2 linked regions of the Labrys monachus genome follow. The protein of the gene in region 2 binds, or shares a complex with, the protein of the main gene of each other region. Links are inferred from orthologs where the notes say so. Each region holds a gene or a part of one and is shown on either strand. Other genes may lie near its edges.

Region 1 (8,298 bases), 4.3 Mb from region 2 along the record:
TTTGGGCGTCGAGCGTGAGGCCGAAGCGCTCCTGCCGGCCCGCCGACCGGTCGAGGAAGGCGACGACCTCGCCCGAATTGCCGGACTGCGAGGTGACGAGAACCGTGCGCGGCCGGTCGGGCTGCGGCGTGATCAGCAGCTCGGAGAGCACCTCGGTCTCGACCTCGATGCCGAGGCGCCGGTAGAGCACCGCCGCGGCGCGGTTCACCCAATGGGAGCCGCCCATGGCGGCCAGGGTCAGGCGGCCGGTGAGCCCGATGCTGTCGGCGATCCGCTCCGCCATGACCCCGGCGCCGTGGAAGGAGGCCAGGGCGTCGGCGTGCTGGCGCGCCATTTCCGCTTCGATCATGGCCAGCCCCGTGCCGGGCACGAAGGCGGTCGTTTCGGTGTTCATGAGGTCAACCCTTGACGCTGCCGGTGGTGAGCCCCGCAACCAGAGATTTCTGCAGGACGAAGGCGATCAGGACCGGCGGCAGCGCGGTGAGCAGGCCGGCCGCCGAGACGAGGCCGAAATCCGTCGCACGGCCCGCGGCGAAATCCGCGATGGTGACGGTCAGCGTCTTGGCGTTCTGATTCGAGGTGAAGAGCAGGGCGTAGAAGAAGTCGTCCCACGCCAGCAGGATGGCGAACAGCGCCGCCGTGGCGACGCCGGCCCGCGCATAGGGCAGCGTCACGCGCCGCAGCGTCTGGAACACCGAGGCGCCGTCGATGGCGGCAGCGCTTTCGAGTTCGCGCGGCACCGCATCGAAGGCGGCCTTGATGAACCAGGCGGTGAAGGGCGTCAGCATCGAGCAATAGACGATCACCAGGCCCAGCACATTGTTGAGCAGCCCCAGCGCCGACAGCAGGAAATAGAGCGGCAGGATCAGGGCGACGGCCGGCGTCATATAGGTGGCGAGGATGACGTAGAGCACCGTCGCGACGCGCCCGTCGCGATAGCGCGAGAAGGCCCAGCCCGCCGGCACGGAGACCGCGAGCGCGATCACCGTCGCGCCCACCGAACTCAGGAGGCTGTTGCGCAGAGCCATGAGGAAGGCTTCGCCCAGGCTGTTGGCGTTGAAGGTGAACAGCCGGGCGTAGTGCGAGAGATCGATATGCTTGGGAATGAGGGAGAGCGGCTTGTCGGTGAGGTCGGCCGGCAGCGAGACGCTCATGACGCCGAGCCACAGGATCGGGGCGAGCGTCGTCACCAGGAACAGCGCGACGCCGAGATAGACGAGAACCGTCGCGAATGGGCGGCGCACCATCACGAGGCCTCCTGCCGCTTGAGCAGGCGCACATAGACGCCGACGAACACCATGCAGATCAGCACGACGATCAGGGCGTAGGAGGCGCCGGAGCCGACGCGCATGAAGCGGAAGGACTCCTCATAGACGAAGAAGCTCATGGTCTTGGTGGCGCTCGCCGGTCCGCCATGCGTCATGACGTAGAAGATGTCGAAGACCTTGAGCGCCTCGATCGAACGCAGCACCAGCGCCACGAGGAGCGGCGGCGCGATGATCGGCCAGGTCACCACGCGGAAGCGATGCCAGGCATTGGCGCCGTCGAGCGTGGCAGCGCCGTAGAGTTCCGCCGGCGCCGATTGCAGTGCCGCCAGCACGATCAGCGCGACAAGCGGATAGTTCTTCCAGACATCGGCGAGGATCACCGCATTCATGGCGCTGCTCTCGACCCCGAGCCAGCTGCGATAGCTGCCGATGAGCCCCGTCTGGCTGAGCACGGCGTTGAGCACCCCGAAGTCCGGCTGGTAGACGAGCCGCCACATCAGGGCGTTGACGATGGTCGGCAGCGCCCAGGGCAGCACCAGCAGGGCCCGGCAGAAGGTTCGCCCGTGGAATTCCTGGTTGAGCAGCAGCGCCACGGCGATGCCGAGCAGCGCCTCGGCGCTGACCGAGACGAGCGTGAAATAGACCGTGCGGCCGGCCGCGGCGAGGAAGTCGGCGTCGGTGAAGACATAGGCGAAGTTTTCGAGCCCGATCCAGTGGGCCGAGCCCGGCCCCGCCATCAGCCGCGTGTCGGTGAAGGCGAGCCAGATCGTGGTCACCACGGGATAGCCGACGGCCGCGAGCACGACGACGAGCATCGGGCCGAGCAGGAGCCATGGCGAGGGCATGCCGATGCGGCCGCTCATCATCGGGAACAATCCATGGGTCGCCTGCCGGAAAACACGTCGCGGAGGATGGGAAGGCACGGTCCCCGCCTTTTCCGGTATCGGAAGAGGCGGGGACGTTCGCGAGCGCGGGTCAGCGGATGCGCGCCGCATCCTTGGCGGCCGCGGCGAGGGCATCCTCCGGCGTCGCCTTGCCGGCGAGCGCGTTCTGGATCTGCGTCTGCAGGATGGTCGACAGTTCCTGGTAGCTGGCGACCATCGGGCGCGGCGTCATCAGGCCGATCGCGACGTCGGCGGACTGCACCAACGGCTCCTGGCCCTTGGTGACGGCGGGATCGGTGTAGGACGCCTTCCAGATCGGCAGGCTGAGCTGGGCGTATTTGTCCTGGACCGGCTTGGAGGTGAGATAGGCGATGTATTTCCAGGCGAGATCCACCTTGGAGGAGCCGGCGGTGATGCCGAGCGCCATCGAGCCGTTCACCGCCGACGCGGCGGTCTTGCCCTCGACGCCGGGCGCCGGCTCGACGCCGACCTTGCCGACCACCTTGCTTTCGGCGGGATCATTGGCCTTGCCGTACATATAGGTCCAGTTCAGGGCGAAGGCGGCGTCGCCCGCCGAGAACACCTTGCGGACGTCCTCTTCCAGATATTCCTTGGAATTGGGGTTGGAGACGCCGTCCTTCAGCGTCTGCACCATGTATTTCAGCGCATCGAGCGAGCCGCCCTTGTCGAAGGCCGGCTTGCCGTCGTCGAAGAACTTGCCGCCATAGGCCGCGGCGATCGTCACATAGTCGCAGATGACCGCCTCGGCCTGCGACCAGCTCCACACGATCGGATATTGGACGATGCCCTTGTCCTTGATGATCTTGGCGTCCTTGGCCAGTTCCTCCCAGGTCTTGGGCGGCGCGGCGATGCCGGCCTTCTTCAGCATCTCGGTGTTGTAGAACAGATATTTGGTGTCGAGGATCCAGGGCATGCCATAGGTCTTGCCGTCATAGTCCACGGTCGCCCAGGCACCGTCGAAGATCTGCGAACGGTCGAGGCCCTTGAGCCTGTCGGTGACGTCGACCAGGACGTTGTTCTGGGCGAAGGCGGCCGGCCAGATCACGTCGTAGAGCACGACGTCGTAGCCCGCGCCGCCGGCGGCCTTGGAGGCGACGATCTTGTCGTAGAGCGCCTCATAGGGCACGAATTCGAGGTTGACGGTGACGCCCGGATTGTCCTTCTCGAAGGCAGCCGTCATCGCCTTGACGTCGCTGTCGCTATAGGCGGCCTGCGCCATGAACAAAGCGTTGAGCGTTTCGGCGGACGCCGAGGACATCGCGCCCAGCGCCGCCATGGCGAGACCGGCGGCTGCGCCGGTACAAACGCTTCGCAAACCCAACCAACCATCCGACCAGGAACCAGACATTGCAACTATCTCCCGCTTGCAATTTCCGCCAAGCCCCAGGCCCGGCGCTGATGAAAAGTTTCGAGCTGCGCCCCGCTTTGATATGTCTGGTCGCGTCAGCCAGGGAAAAATTATTAACTCAATTTGTTTGAATGTAAATGTCCCGTCATACTCCGCGCGGTGGTCTGGTGAGCGGGATGGAACGGATGTCTGGGTATGTCGCGAGGACCGGGAGACAGGCTGGCCGAAGCGCGGCGGGCCGGAGCGTCGCCGGCACCAATCTCGAACATGCCCGCTCGCACAACCGGCGCGTGGTGCTCGACGTCGTCCGGCGGCTCGGGCCGCTGTCGAGGGCCGAGATCGCACGCGAGACCGCGCTCACCAACCAGACCATCTCCAACATCGTCGACGAGCTGGAGCTCGCCGGCTTCCTGCTGCCGGGCGTGCCGACCCGGGAAGGGCGCGGCCAGCCGCCCATTCCCTATGGCATCAATCCGGAGGGGGCCTGGTCCCTCGGCTTCCATGTCGACCACCGGGCGATCACCGGCGCGCTGGTCGACCTTACCGGCAGGCCGGTCGCCCTCAGGGAAGTCGCCGCGCAGCGGCCCTCCCCGCAGGATGCGGCGCCGATCCTCCGGCGCCTCGCCGACGAACTCGCCGCCGAGGCCCGGATCGAGCCCTCGCGCCTGCTCGGAGCCGGCCTCGCCCTTCCCGTGCGCTTCGACGTCGGCGCCATCACCACCGCGGGGCCGACCACCCTGCCCGGCTGGGACGGGCCGGACATGCGCCTTCATCTCAGCCGGACCCTCGGCCAGCCCGTGCTGATCGAGAACGACGCCATGGCCGCCGCCATCGGCGAGCGGCTGCACGGGGCGGCCCGCGACATCGACAGCTTCGTCTTCCTCTTCCTCGACCAGGGCCTCGGCGCCGGCCTGTTCCTCGGCGGCCAGCCCTGGCGCGGCGCCTCGCTCAATGCCGGCGAGATCGGCCATATGATCGTGGTGCCCGGCGGAAGGCCCTGCCCGTGCGGCAATCGCGGCTGCCTGGAGCGCTACGTCTCCCTCAGCGCCGCGCAGGAATTCCTCGCCGACGACCCCGCCTCCGATACGGCGATCGACCTCGCCGCCGCATCGCCGGAGCGCCTGGAGCGCTGGATCGACGAGGCGGCACCCCATCTCGCTGCCGCCGTCAACATCCTGGAATCGACGCTCGATCCCGAGACGATCCTGCTCGGCGGCGTCGCGCCGGCGGCCCTGCTCGCGCGGCTGATCGAAAAGGCGATGCCGCTGCCGATGTCGGTCGGCTCGCGCACGGGCCGCGATCGGCCGCGCCTCATCGCCGGCGCCGTCGGCCGCCACACCGTGGCGCTCGGCGCCGCCTCGCTGCCGATCTTCGACGAGATCAATCCGAGGTTCGACGTGCTGCTGAAGCGGTAGGGGGCGTCCCCCTATCGTCCAACATGGCCCGGCGTGACCTTGAACACCGCCGCCTCGCCGGCGAGGGCGTCGAACACCGAGGGGTCGGCGCCGGTGAGCCAGACCTGCGCGCCCGAAGCCAGCAATTTGCCGTAGAGCGCCTCTCGCCGGCTCGGATCGAGATGCGCCGCCACCTCGTCGAGCAGCATGATCGGCGCCATGCCGGCCAGGCGGGCGACGAGCCCGGCATGGGCGAGGACGAGGCCGAGCAGCAGCGCCTTCTGCTCGCCGGTGGAGGCGCGCTCCGCCGCGATGCCCTTGGGACCGTGGACGACGAGGAGATCGGTCAGATGCGGGCCCTCCAGCGTGCGGCCGGCGGCCCGGTCGCGGGCGCGGCCCTCGCGCAGGATGCGGCGATAGCGTTCCTCCACCGCGACGGCGGGCTCGTCGAGCACCGCATTCTCGATCGCCCCGTCCAGCGCGATCTGCGCATGCGGAAAGGGCGAGGACGGATCGATCTCCTCGCCGATCAGGCCGGCGAGGCGGCGCACCGTGTCGGCGCGCGAGGCGGCGACGGCGATGGCGATGTCGGCGATCTCATGCTCGGCCGCCTCCAGCCAGCGCTGGTCGGCCTGGGGATCCTCGAGGAGGCGGTTGCGGGCGCGCAGCGCCCGTTCCAGGGCGTTGACCCGCGTGCCGTGGCCGGCATCGACCGCCAGCACCAGGCGGTCGAGGAAGCGCCGCCGCTCGCCGGCCGGGCCGGAAAACAGGCCGTCCATCGAGGGCGTCAGCCAGACGAGGCGCAGATGGTCGGCGAAGGCCGCCGCCGAGGAGACCGGCTCGCGGTCGATGCGGTATTTGCGCGGGCCGGGCTCCCCCTCGATGCCGGTGCCGAGATGGACCGGGCCGAGGGCCCCGTCGGCTTCCGCCGCCACGGCGAAGCTGCCGTCGCCCTCCTCGCTCGCCATGTCCGCGAGATCGGCGCGGCGCAGGCCCTTGCCCTGGGTGAACAGCGACAGCGCCTCCAGCACATTGGTCTTGCCGGCGCCGTTCTGGCCGGTCAGCACCACCATGGCCGCGTCGATGGCGAGATCGAGCTTTCGATAGGAGCGGAAGGCGGTGAGGATCAGGCGGGTGATGCGGGGCGCGATCATGGGACAAACATGGGAGCGCGGACATCCTGTCCGGAGGCGCTGGATAAGCGGATCAGCCGCCTTCTCCCGGCCGGGAAAAGGTCCCGGCAGGGGGATGAGGGACTGATCTTTGACAACAAGGGTCCGACAATCGCGGTTGAATAGTCGAAGATTAACCCCTCATCCGGCGCCTTGCGCCACCTTCTCCCATTCGGGAGAAGGAAACTCGCGCTGTTTCTGCAGACCTGACGCCAACCGACAGGCTGTCCGCACTTCCCGCTCAAACCCGCATCGGCATCAGCACGTAGAGGGCCGAGGCCCCCTCGCGGTCCTGCACCAGCGTCGGCGAGCCGGGATCGGCGAATTTCAGCAGCGCGGTATCGCCGTCGAGCTGGGCGGCGATGTCGAGCAGATAGCGCGAATTGAAGCCGATATCGAGCGGGGCGGCATCGTAGTCGACCTCGATCTCCTCGGTCGCCGTGCCGGAATCCGGATTGGTGACGGTCAGCACCAGGCGGCCGTCCGCCAGCGATAGCTTCACCGCGCGGCCGCGCTCGGAGGAGATCGTCGAGACGCGGTCGACCGCGGCGGTGAAGTCGATCCGCTCGACGACGAGGCTCTTGTCGTTGCCGCTCGGGATGACGCGGGCGTAATCGGGGAAGGTGCCGTCGATCAGCTTGGAGGTCAGCACCACCGGACCGACGGTGAAGCGCACCTTGGCGGCGGACAATTCCACCGACACGATCGCTTCGGCATCCTCCATCAGCTTCTGGATCTCGCCCACCGCCTTGCGCGGCAGGATGACGCCGGGCATGCCGGCGGAACCCTCGGGCGCGGGCAGTTCCACCCGGGCGAGGCGATGGCCGTCCGTCGCCACGGCGCGGATGCGGATGTCGCCGTCGACCTCGAGGGTGTGCAGATAGATGCCGTTGAGATAATAGCGCGTCTCCTCGGTCGAGATCGCGAACTGGGTCTTCTCGATCAGGCGGCGCAGATCGGCGGCCTTGAGCTCGAAACGATGCGGGAACTCGCCGGCGGCGAGGTCGGGGAAATCGGACGGCGGCAGCGTCTGCAGCGTGAAGCGCGACCGCCCCGAACGCACGATCAGCTGCGTCGCCTCCCCGCCGCCTTCCAGCGAGACCTGCGCTCCGTCCGGCAGTTTGCGCACGATGTCGTAGAGCGTATGGGCCGGCACCGTGGTGGCGCCGCCCATGGTGACGTCGGCGGGCGAGGATTCCACCACCTCGAGATCGAGGTCGGTCGCCTTCAGCAGGAGGCTGGCGCCCTGCGCCTCGATCAGGACGTTGGACAGGATCGGAATGGTGTTGCGCCGCTCGACGACGCGATGAACATGGCCCAGCGATCTGAGAAGGGCGGTCCGTTCGAGCGTAACCTTCATGGAATGCGTCCTGGCGTAGCGAACCGCACGCGGCCGTCGGGGCCGCGTGCGGTCAAAAGGGCGAAGACCATGCCGCCCCGCGCGCGGAAAGGCAAGCGCCTGCGCCTAGCGGGACCGGATAAAGCCGACGATATCCTTCACCGAAGCCATGATCGGCGCCGCGATGGTCCTCGCCCGCTCCGATCCGTCGGCGAGCACGGCGTCGATATGGGCCGGCTCGGCCATCAGGCGCTTCATTTCGCCGGCGATCGGCGCGAGCTGGGAGACGGTGAGGTCCGCCAGCGCGGTCTTGAAGGTCGAGAACTGGCCGCCGCCGAACTCGGCGAGGACCTCAGCCACCGTGCGGCCCGACAGCGCCGCGAAGATCGCCACGAGGTTCTCCGCCTCGGGCCGCCCTTTCAGCCCCGCTTCCTCGCCCGGCAGCGGCTCGGGATCGGTGCGCGCCTTGCGGATCTTGGAGGCGATGGCGTCGGCATCGTCGGTCATGTTGATGCGCGAGAGATCGGACGGATCCGATTTCGACATCTTCTTGGTGCCGTCGCGCAGGCTCATCACCCGCGTCGCCGCGCCCTGGATCAGCGGCTCCGGCAGCGGAAAGAACCCGCCATTATGGCCATGAGAGGCGATCGACTCGGCGAAATCGTTGTTGAACTTGGTGGCGATGTCGCGCGCCAGCTCGAGATGCTGCTTCTGGTCCTCGCCGACCGGCACATGGGTGGCGCGGTAGACCAGGATGTCGGCGGCCATCAGGGCGGGATAGGCGAACAGCCCGACGGAGGCGGCTTCCCGGTCCTTGCCCGCCTTCTCCTTGAACTGGGTCATGCGGCTGAGCCAGCCCATGCGGGCGACGC
Region 2 (8,299 bases):
CACGAGGAGCGAGGTGTCGCGCCGCGGATCCCGGCAGAGGGTGCAGGGGTCGGCAGTGTCGATATTGCCGCAGTTCGAGCACACCACCACCCGCTCGCAGGCGATCTGCAGGGCGGCGGCGAGCGGCACCATCAGCTGGTCGCGCTTCTTGATCAGCGTCAGCGCAGCCCGGCGCGCCGAGCGCGGCCCCAGGCCGGGCAGCCTCGCGAGCAATTGGATGAGACGTTCGATTTCGGGGCCGGTGACGGATGCCATGGCGATCAGATAGGCGATCCATGCACCGGGTGCGAGGGGGAATCGGGGTTTTGCACGGATGAGGCGGCGGGAGCGCCGCCTCATCCGGATTCATGCCGCTCCGCGCATGGGCGTTGTCAGAAGGGAAGCTTCATGCCCGGCGGGATCGGCAGGCCCGCGGTGAGGGCGCCCATCTTCTCCTGCATCAGCCGCTCGCCCTTGGCGCGGGCGTCGTTGTGGGCGGCGAGGATGAGATCCTCGACGATCTCCCTCTCCTCGGGCTTGAAGAGGCTGTCGTCGACGGCGATGGCCTTCATCTCGCCCTTGGCGGTCAGGCGCACCTTGACGAGGCCGCCGCCGGCCACGCCTTCCACCTCGGTCCGCTCCAGCTCGGCCTGCAGGTCCTGCATCTTGGACTGCATGGCCTGGACCTGCTTCATCATACCCATCACGTCTTTCATGGGGGCTCCTTATGCCATGGGTCTTAAGCGTTCCATCTTCAGACCGAGTCGCCAAGCATCGCAAAATGCTTCCGATAACAATGTGTTAAAATTGGCGAACCTGTCCTGCTTGAACGCATTTTGCTTTATAGGTCGTCGGCCGAATAGATGTGGCCGTCGTCGGCGTCGTCCGCCTCGTCGTCGGGAGCGGGCGGCAAGGCCTGCACGGCCACCGGCCCGTTGTCGCGGACGTCGACGATCTCGGCGCCCGGAAAGCGCTCCATCGCGGCGCGCACCAGCGGATCGGCACGCACGCCGGTGAGCACGGCCGCCTGCCGCGCCTCCGCCTGTTCGCGAAGCGTCGGCGCGCCCTTCTCCGAGGAGATGACCACGAGCCAGCGCCGGCTCGTCCAGTCCGACAATTTGCGCGAGAGATCGTTGACCAGCCCCTGCGGCGAGCCCGGCTCGAGCGCGACGTCGAGCCGGCCGTCGGCGAAGGCGACCAGCCGCACGAAACGCTCGAGGGCGAGCTTCAGCGGCAGGTCGCGCTTTTCCATGGCGAGGCCGACGATCTCGGGAAAGCTCGCCAAGGCGCGCACCGGCACGGCAGGGGCGGCGGGCTCCGCCTGGAAGGCGGGCCGCGGCTGCGAGGAACTGGTGATGAGCTGCGCGCGCGGCGCGGCGGGAGGGGCGGACGGAGCCGGCGCGGCATTGCGGGCCGGCACGCCCCTGCCGTCCGACAATTGGCGGATGAGCTCGTCGGGGGACGGCAGGTCGGCCGCATAGCACAGCCGCGCCAGCACCATGTCGGCGGCGGCCAGCGGCCGTGCGGCCGTCTGCGTCTCGGGAATGCCCTTGAGCAGCATCTGCCACTGGCGGGTCAGCGCCCGCATCGACAGCTTCTGCGCGAGGTCCGACGCACGGGTCCGCTCGATCTCGGTGGCCGAGGCGTCCTTCGCCGCGGCGGGCGAGATCTTCACGCGCGTGACGAAATGGGTGAACTCGGCCAGCTCCGACAGCACGACGGCCGGGTCGGCCCCCTGGTCGTACTGGTCGCGCAGCTCGTCGAGCGCCGCGGCGGCATCGCCCCGCATCACCGCCTCGAACAGGTCGATCACGCGCGAGCGGTCGGCCAGGCCCAGCATCGCGCGCACGCTTTCGGCATCGATCGAGCCGCCGCCATGGGCGATGGCCTGGTCGAGCAGCGACAGCGAATCGCGGACCGAGCCTTCCGCGGCGCGGGCGATCATCGCCAGGGCCTCCGCGTCGATGGCGACGCCCTCCTTCTCGCAGATGGCGGCGAGATGGCGCGCGAGCAGGCCGCTGTCGACCCGGCGCAGGTCGAAGCGCTGGCAGCGCGACAGGATGGTGATGGGGACCTTGCGGATCTCGGTGGTGGCGAAGACGAACTTGACGTGCGGCGGCGGCTCTTCTAGCGTCTTCAGCAGCGCGTTGAAGGCGTTGGTGGTCACCATATGGACTTCGTCCATGATGAGCACCTTGAAGCGGGCCGATACCGGCGCATAGCGCACGCCGTCGGTGATCTCGCGGATGTTCTCGACGCCGTTGTGCGAGGCGGCGTCGAGCTCCATCACGTCGATGTGGCGGCTGTCGATGATGGCCTGGCAGTGGCGCCCGAGCACGGGCATGTGGATGGTCGGCTTGCCGCCGCCCTCGGCCGGCTCGTAATTGAGGCCGCGCGCCAGGATGCGCGCCGTCGTGGTCTTGCCGACCCCGCGCACGCCCGTGAGCATATAGGCTTGGTGGATGCGCCCGGTCTCGAACGCATTGGACAGGGTGCGCACCATCGCATCCTGGCCGATGAGGTCGTCGAAGGTCTGCGGGCGGTATTTGCGCGCCAGGACCCGGTAGGGCTGGGATGCAGGCGGCTGTTCGATCGCGTCTTCCATCAAATCCTCCGATTCCCTCGAAGGGGGCCGTGCGCGATGCTGCCGCAAAAACGAGGCAGGAGGCTGGACGAAGACCCGCAGCGGTCTCGTTGGGGCTGCTTCCTTCCGGACCTGACCCGGTTGGCGAGTGTTGCGTCCACCGCCAACCTCCCGGCCGGGTATATGGGGCATTCGGCGCCGAATGACAAGCGGGCGGGCCGAATTTCCCGCCCTGCGACAGATTGTCGGAATTTCCGGTGGTTTTACCACAAAAACCATTTGGACTTTGCTGCCCGAGCGACTATCTAGGGATACAGGAATCGTTCGGGGCTGGCGTCGATAGTACGAGCCGGCTTTGGTGCGGGAAGCACTCTTGTCGAACATCGAGCGAAGCGCTCGTTCGCCCCAACGATAGAAATGCCCATTCCGATCTGCAAGAGCCGAGGTGGCGATCTGGCGGAATGTGCGGCTGCGCGCGACGCAGATGGGACCATGATTTCCTTGTCCTGCGCCTGGATCGAAGCATTGCGATGGTTTTCCTGACCGGGTGCGGATCGAAACATGGCGAGGGACATGGCGGGACCTCATGCCCCTGCGGGCACGCGCAACTCGAAGCGGAGAATGAGACCTATCCATGAGGCAGGGACAGCAAAAGCGCATGCGCGGGCGCAGCCGTGGCGGCAAGGGCCCGAACCCGCTCAGCCGAAGCTATGAATCGAACGGCCCCGATGTGAAGGTTCGCGGCACGGCCGCCCACATCGCCGAGAAATATGTCCAGCTCGCACGCGATGCCCAGTCCTCCGGCGACCCGATCCTGGCGGAGGCCTATCTGCAGCACGCGGAGCATTATTTCCGCATCATCGCGGCGGCGCAGCCCCAGTTCGGCCAGCAGGGCTACGGACAGGCCGCCGAGGAGGAGGACGACGGAGAGGATTCGGAGTTCGAAGGCCCGATCCCGTCGATGCCGCAGTCCTATACCCCGCCGAATCAGTCCTATGACGACCAGCCGCGCCTGGTGCAGCCAGCGCGCGAGCGCAATTACGGCGATCGCCAGAACTATGGCGAGCGCCAGGAGGCCCGCCCGGAGGGAGAACAGCCCTTCCGCGAGCAGCCTTATCGCGAGCAACCCTATCGCGAACCGCGCTTCCGCGACCGGAACGAGCGCTTCAGCGGCGAGCGTCCGCAGCGCGAGGAACGCTTTTCCCGCGACGGCCGTGACGACCGGCCGCAGCGCGAGGACCGTCCCTACCGCGCCGAGCGCAGCTTCGAGCCCGCGCCCGGCGCCGCCCCCGGCCCCGAGGGGGAAGGCGGCGGCGAGCCTCGCCCCTACGCCCCGCGCCAGAGCCGCCGCGACAGGCGCTTCGGCGACCGGTCCGAGCGTCCCTTCCGCGAGCGCAACGGCGAGGGGCAGCCCTTTGCCGAGCGCCACGAGGAACGCCCGCCGGCCGAACGCCCGCAGGCCGAGCGCCAGCCGGCCGAACGCGCCCCCCATGTCGAGCGCAGCTTCCAGCCCGCACCCGTCGTGCCGGTCGACCAGCCCCAGCCCGACATCCACGACGACAATGCGCTCTCGACCCTGCCGTCCTTCATCACCGGGGCTCCGGCGGCCGCTGCCGCGCCGCCCGCCGTGGAAGGCGAGGGCGAGGCCCGCGCGCCGCTGCGGCCGCGCCGGCGCCGCGTGACCAAGCGCGTGGAGCCGGGCGAGACGCTCCTGCCGAACATCGAGCCGGCCGGCGAATAAACGCCAGTCGACCGATCGAGACACGTGATTTTGCCGGCGGCCCCTCCAGGCCGCCGGTTTTGCGTCGGCGCCTGCCGGGCGTCCGCGCATTTGCGGCTTGCGCGCCTCGTCTGATTCATGCGCAATGTGGCGGGCTGGCCGGCGCCTTGCGCGTCCGGCGACACATGAGGGACCGAGGCGGGCGGCGGAGGCCGGCGCGGAACGGACAGGGGGCGATGCGATGCTGGCTCGTTTGCAGAACCTGGTGCGGGCCTTCACGCCGGGAAACCGGGCGCGGCCGCGCTACGTGTTCGACGAGACCGATCATCGCGTGGCGGCCGCCGGCCTCCTGGTCTATGCGATGAATGTCGACGGCGTGCAGAGCCCCGCCGAGAAGCTTCGCCTCGAAGCGCTGCTGCAGGAACGCTTCTCCCTGAATGCCGAGGAAACCCGCGCCTTGCTGGCCGCGGCCGGCGAGCGCAATCGCGACGTGCTCGATTTCAACGATTTCACCGGCGTGGTGAAGCGTGCCTATGACGCCGAGGGGCGCAAGCGCATCGTCGAGATGATGTGGGAGATCGCCTTCGCGGACCGGGCCCTGCACGAGTTCGAGGACAATCTGGTCTGGCGCGTCGCCGAGACGCTGGGCGTGTCCGTCCAGGACCGCATCGCGGTCCGCGGCAAGGTCGCCGCGCGCAACGACGTCGCCCTGCCGGAGGCGAGCGAATGAGCCGGCCGGTCGCGCTGGTGACGGGCGCTTCCAGCGGCATCGGCGAGCAGATCGCCCGCCTGCTTGCCGAACAGGGCGAGGACCTCGTGCTGGTGGCCCGCTCGCAGCCCGAACTGGCGCGGGTCCAGGGCGATATCGCCGCGGCGACCGGGCGTTTCGTCGCCGTCCTGCCCCTCGATCTCGAGCGACCGGACGCGGCGGATGCGATCGCCGCGGCGCTGCGCTCGCAGGCGCTGAAGGTGCGCCACCTCGTCAACAATGCGGGCTTCGGCCTCGCCGGCGACATGGGCGACCTGCCCGCCGGGCGCCAACTCGGCATGGTCGACCTCAATTGTCGCGCGCTCCTGGCGCTCACCCTGGCTTTCCTGCCGGAGATCCGCGCCAACCGGGGCGGCATCCTCAACGTCGCCTCGGTAGCCGGCTTCACGCCGGGGCCGGGCCTCGCCGTCTATTACGCGACCAAGGCCTTCGTGGTCTCGCTGACGCGGGCGCTCGGCTATGAGGAGCGGGGCAACGACATCAGGGTCTGCGCGCTCTGCCCGGGGCCGGTGGCGACGAATTTCGGCGCGCGGGCCGGTTTCGGCGGCTCCCGCGCCATGGCGCTGGCGGGCCAGCTTTCGGCGCGTGACGTCGCCCATCTCGGCCTCGCCGGCTATTATGCCGGCCGGCGGGTGGTGGTGCCCGGCCTGGTCACCCGGCTGATGATCGCCGTCCTCGCCGTCGTGCCGACGCGCTTCGTCCTGCCTGTTCTCGCCGCCGCCCAGCGCCAGCGGCGAAACTGACGGCGGACGCCATCCGTCGGGCTGCGGGCGGGGGCCGGCTCCAAAAGCGTTCCTTGACTTCCCCCGCGTGAAACCCCAGTTTCCGGCTCCCTTTGGTCGCCTCGCGGAGCCCCATGCGCAGCTATCTCGATTTCGAAAAACCCGTCGCCGAGCTCGAGGCGAAGGTTGAGGAACTCCGTGCGATCGCTGAATCGGGGGATGCTGTGGCGATCGGCGACGAGATCCAGCGCCTGGAGGTCAAGGCGAACCAGGCGCTGCGCGATCTCTATGCCCAGTTGACGCCGTGGCAGAAGACGATGGTGGCGCGCCACCCGGAAAGGCCGCACACCACCGATTTCGTCAAGGCGCTGGTCGAGGATTTCACTCCGCTGGCGGGTGACCGGAAATTCGGCGAGGACGAGGCCATCATCGGCGGGTTCGGCCGTTTCCGGGGCGAATCCGTCTGCATCATCGGGCATGAGAAGGGATCGGACACCGAAAGCCGCATCCGCCACAATTTCGGCATGGCGAGGCCCGAGGGCTATCGCAAGGCCGTGCGGCTGATGGAACTGGCTGATCGCTTCGAGCTGCCGGTGCTGTCCTTCGTCGACACGGCCGGGGCCTATCCGGGCATCGGCGCGGAAGAACGGGGCCAGGCCGAGGCCATCGCCCGCTCCACCGATGCGTGCCTGGCGCTCGGCGTGCCGAACGTCGCCATCGTCATCGGCGAGGGCGGATCGGGCGGGGCGATCGCCGTCGCTGCCGCCAACCGCGTGCTGATGCTGGAACATTCGGTCTATTCGGTGATCTCGCCCGAGGGGGCGGCGTCCATCCTGTGGCGCGAGCCGTCCAAGGCGCAGGACGCGGCCAACAACATGAAGATCACTGCGCAGGACCTCCTCAAATTCGGCGTCATCGACGCCATCATTCCGGAGCCGACGGGCGGTGCCCACCGCACGCCCGAAAAGGCGATCGAGACGACGGGCGATTTCATCCAGAACGCGCTCAAGGACCTCGCGGGCCTGTCACGCGATGCGGTGAAGCGAGCCCGCCAGGACAAATTCCTGATGATCGGCCGCAGCCTGTAGCCGCGGCCGCCCGCATCCGCGCCGAAAATGTCGGAAAAAAGGCACTAGGTGTTTTCGCCGGAATCAGGCATTGTCGCCTTAACGCCCTGTTTACCGTGCTGCGTAACCAGTATGAACCCGCCGCTTGCGGCAAAGGTCCATTACCGCTAAGTTTTTGCAATCTCTGGAAGTGTCTTTGCACGGGCTCGCTAACTCATGACGGCTCACCTCACGCTGATGCGCAAGATCGCCCTCGCGGCCGGTATCATGCTGCTGGCTGCAAGCTGTTCCCAAAACGGGGCAAGCCTGCGTTCGACGACGCCGATTCCGGAGGCCCTGCGTGCCGATATGGCCGCCAAGGACATGCCGCGCAGCGCCCCCATCCTGGTCCGGGTCTACAAGAAGGAATCGGAGCTCGAGCTGTGGAAGCAGACATCGAGCGGCCATTTCGCGCTGCTGAAGACCTATCCGATCTGCCGCTGGTCCGGCCAGCTCGGCCCCAAGAAGAACGAGGGTGACCGCCAGGTTCCCGAGGGCTTCTATTCGGTGGGCCAGAGCCAGCTGAATCCGAATTCGAATTATTACCTCTCGTTCGACGTCGGCTATCCCAACAATTTCGATCGCCAGCTTGGCCGCGCCGGCGGCAACATCATGGTGCATGGCTCGTGCTCCTCGCGCGGCTGCTTCGCCATGACCGACGGCCAGATGGCCGAGCTCTATTCCGTCGCCCGCGAGGCGCTGCAGGGCGGCCAGCCGGCGTTCCAGCTGCAATCCTATCCGTTCCGCATGACGGCCGAGAACCTGGCGCAGGCGCGGCGCAACCCGAACATCGGATTCTGGCAGAACCTGAAGGAAGGGTCGGACAATTTCGAGGTCACCAAGCAGGCGGTGAAGGTCGACGTCTGCAAGGGCCGCTACGTCTTCAACGGCGAGAACGGCACGGCCTGCGGCCTTTCGCCCATCAGCCGCGACGTCGCGACGGCGGTGATCGAGAAGAAGAGGCACGACGACGCGGAGGTCGCCTCGCTGGTGAATTCGGGCACCAGGGCCGTCAGCTATATCTATGAGGATGGCGGCGCCAATCCGGCCTTCCTGGCGCGCGCCGTCGACCAGACCGCCGTTCCGGGCAAGGATCGGCCCTTCACCAGCGCTGCAGTGGTCGAAGTCGCTCTCAACGACAACGGCACGCCGGCGACCGAGGCCGATACCATGGCCGCCAAACGGATCACCTATTCGGCGGCCGAGGAGCTCCTGATGTCCGAGGCGGCGGTCGCCCGCCGTCCGCTCAAGGGCCCGGCCAACCCGGATGCCGTCGCCGCCCGGCAGCAGGTCGTGTATGCCCGCCTCCTGGGAACGTCGATGCCGGTCGCTCCGAAGAAGCCCGTCACGGTGGTTGCCAGGGCCGATTCCGCGGCCCCGACGCCGGCCCAGGAGATCGCGGCGGCGACGTCGGATGAC

Evidence for each region.
Region 1: the proteins of J3R73_RS30270 (region 2) and dnaN are in contact, whole or in part, in a cryo-EM structure (PDB 8GIZ), measured with the Escherichia coli proteins. The link is inferred for Labrys monachus from one-to-one orthologs.

Annotation. Positions count from the first base shown.
Region 1 is NZ_JAUSVK010000001.1:2,318,796-2,327,093, reverse strand. What follows is about bases 5,389-8,298. They hold dnaN (DNA polymerase III subunit beta), read right to left. Parts: upstream 7,448-8,298; coding sequence 6,329-7,447; downstream 5,389-6,328. Other genes in these bases: trpS (tryptophan--tRNA ligase), read right to left, coding at 7,553-8,298; recF (DNA replication/repair protein RecF), read right to left, coding at 5,389-6,069. In the rest of the region: J3R73_RS10525 (SIS domain-containing protein), read right to left, coding at 1-394; J3R73_RS10520 (carbohydrate ABC transporter permease), read right to left, coding at 399-1,247; J3R73_RS10515 (carbohydrate ABC transporter permease), read right to left, coding at 1,247-2,131; J3R73_RS10510 (extracellular solute-binding protein), read right to left, coding at 2,244-3,449; J3R73_RS10505 (ROK family transcriptional regulator), read left to right, coding at 3,707-4,936; more of recF, read right to left, coding at 4,948-5,388. UniProt on the Escherichia coli protein: Confers DNA tethering and processivity to DNA polymerases and other proteins. Acts as a clamp, forming a ring around DNA (a reaction catalyzed by the clamp-loading complex) which diffuses in an ATP-independent manner freely and bidirectionally along dsDNA.
Region 2 is NZ_JAUSVK010000001.1:6,633,476-6,641,774, forward strand. What follows is about bases 203-3,113. They hold J3R73_RS30270 (DNA polymerase III subunit gamma/tau), read right to left. Parts: upstream 2,585-3,113; coding sequence 821-2,584; downstream 203-820. Other genes in these bases: recR (recombination mediator RecR), read right to left, coding at 203-255; J3R73_RS30265 (YbaB/EbfC family nucleoid-associated protein), read right to left, coding at 372-695. Outside these bases: more of recR, read right to left, coding at 1-202; J3R73_RS30280 (DUF4167 domain-containing protein), read left to right, coding at 3,198-4,304; J3R73_RS30285 (tellurite resistance TerB family protein), read left to right, coding at 4,525-5,013; J3R73_RS30290 (SDR family NAD(P)-dependent oxidoreductase), read left to right, coding at 5,010-5,795; J3R73_RS30295 (acetyl-CoA carboxylase carboxyltransferase subunit alpha), read left to right, coding at 5,909-6,862; J3R73_RS30300 (L,D-transpeptidase family protein), read left to right, coding at 7,058-8,299. UniProt on the Escherichia coli protein: Part of the beta sliding clamp loading complex, which hydrolyzes ATP to load the beta clamp onto primed DNA to form the DNA replication pre-initiation complex.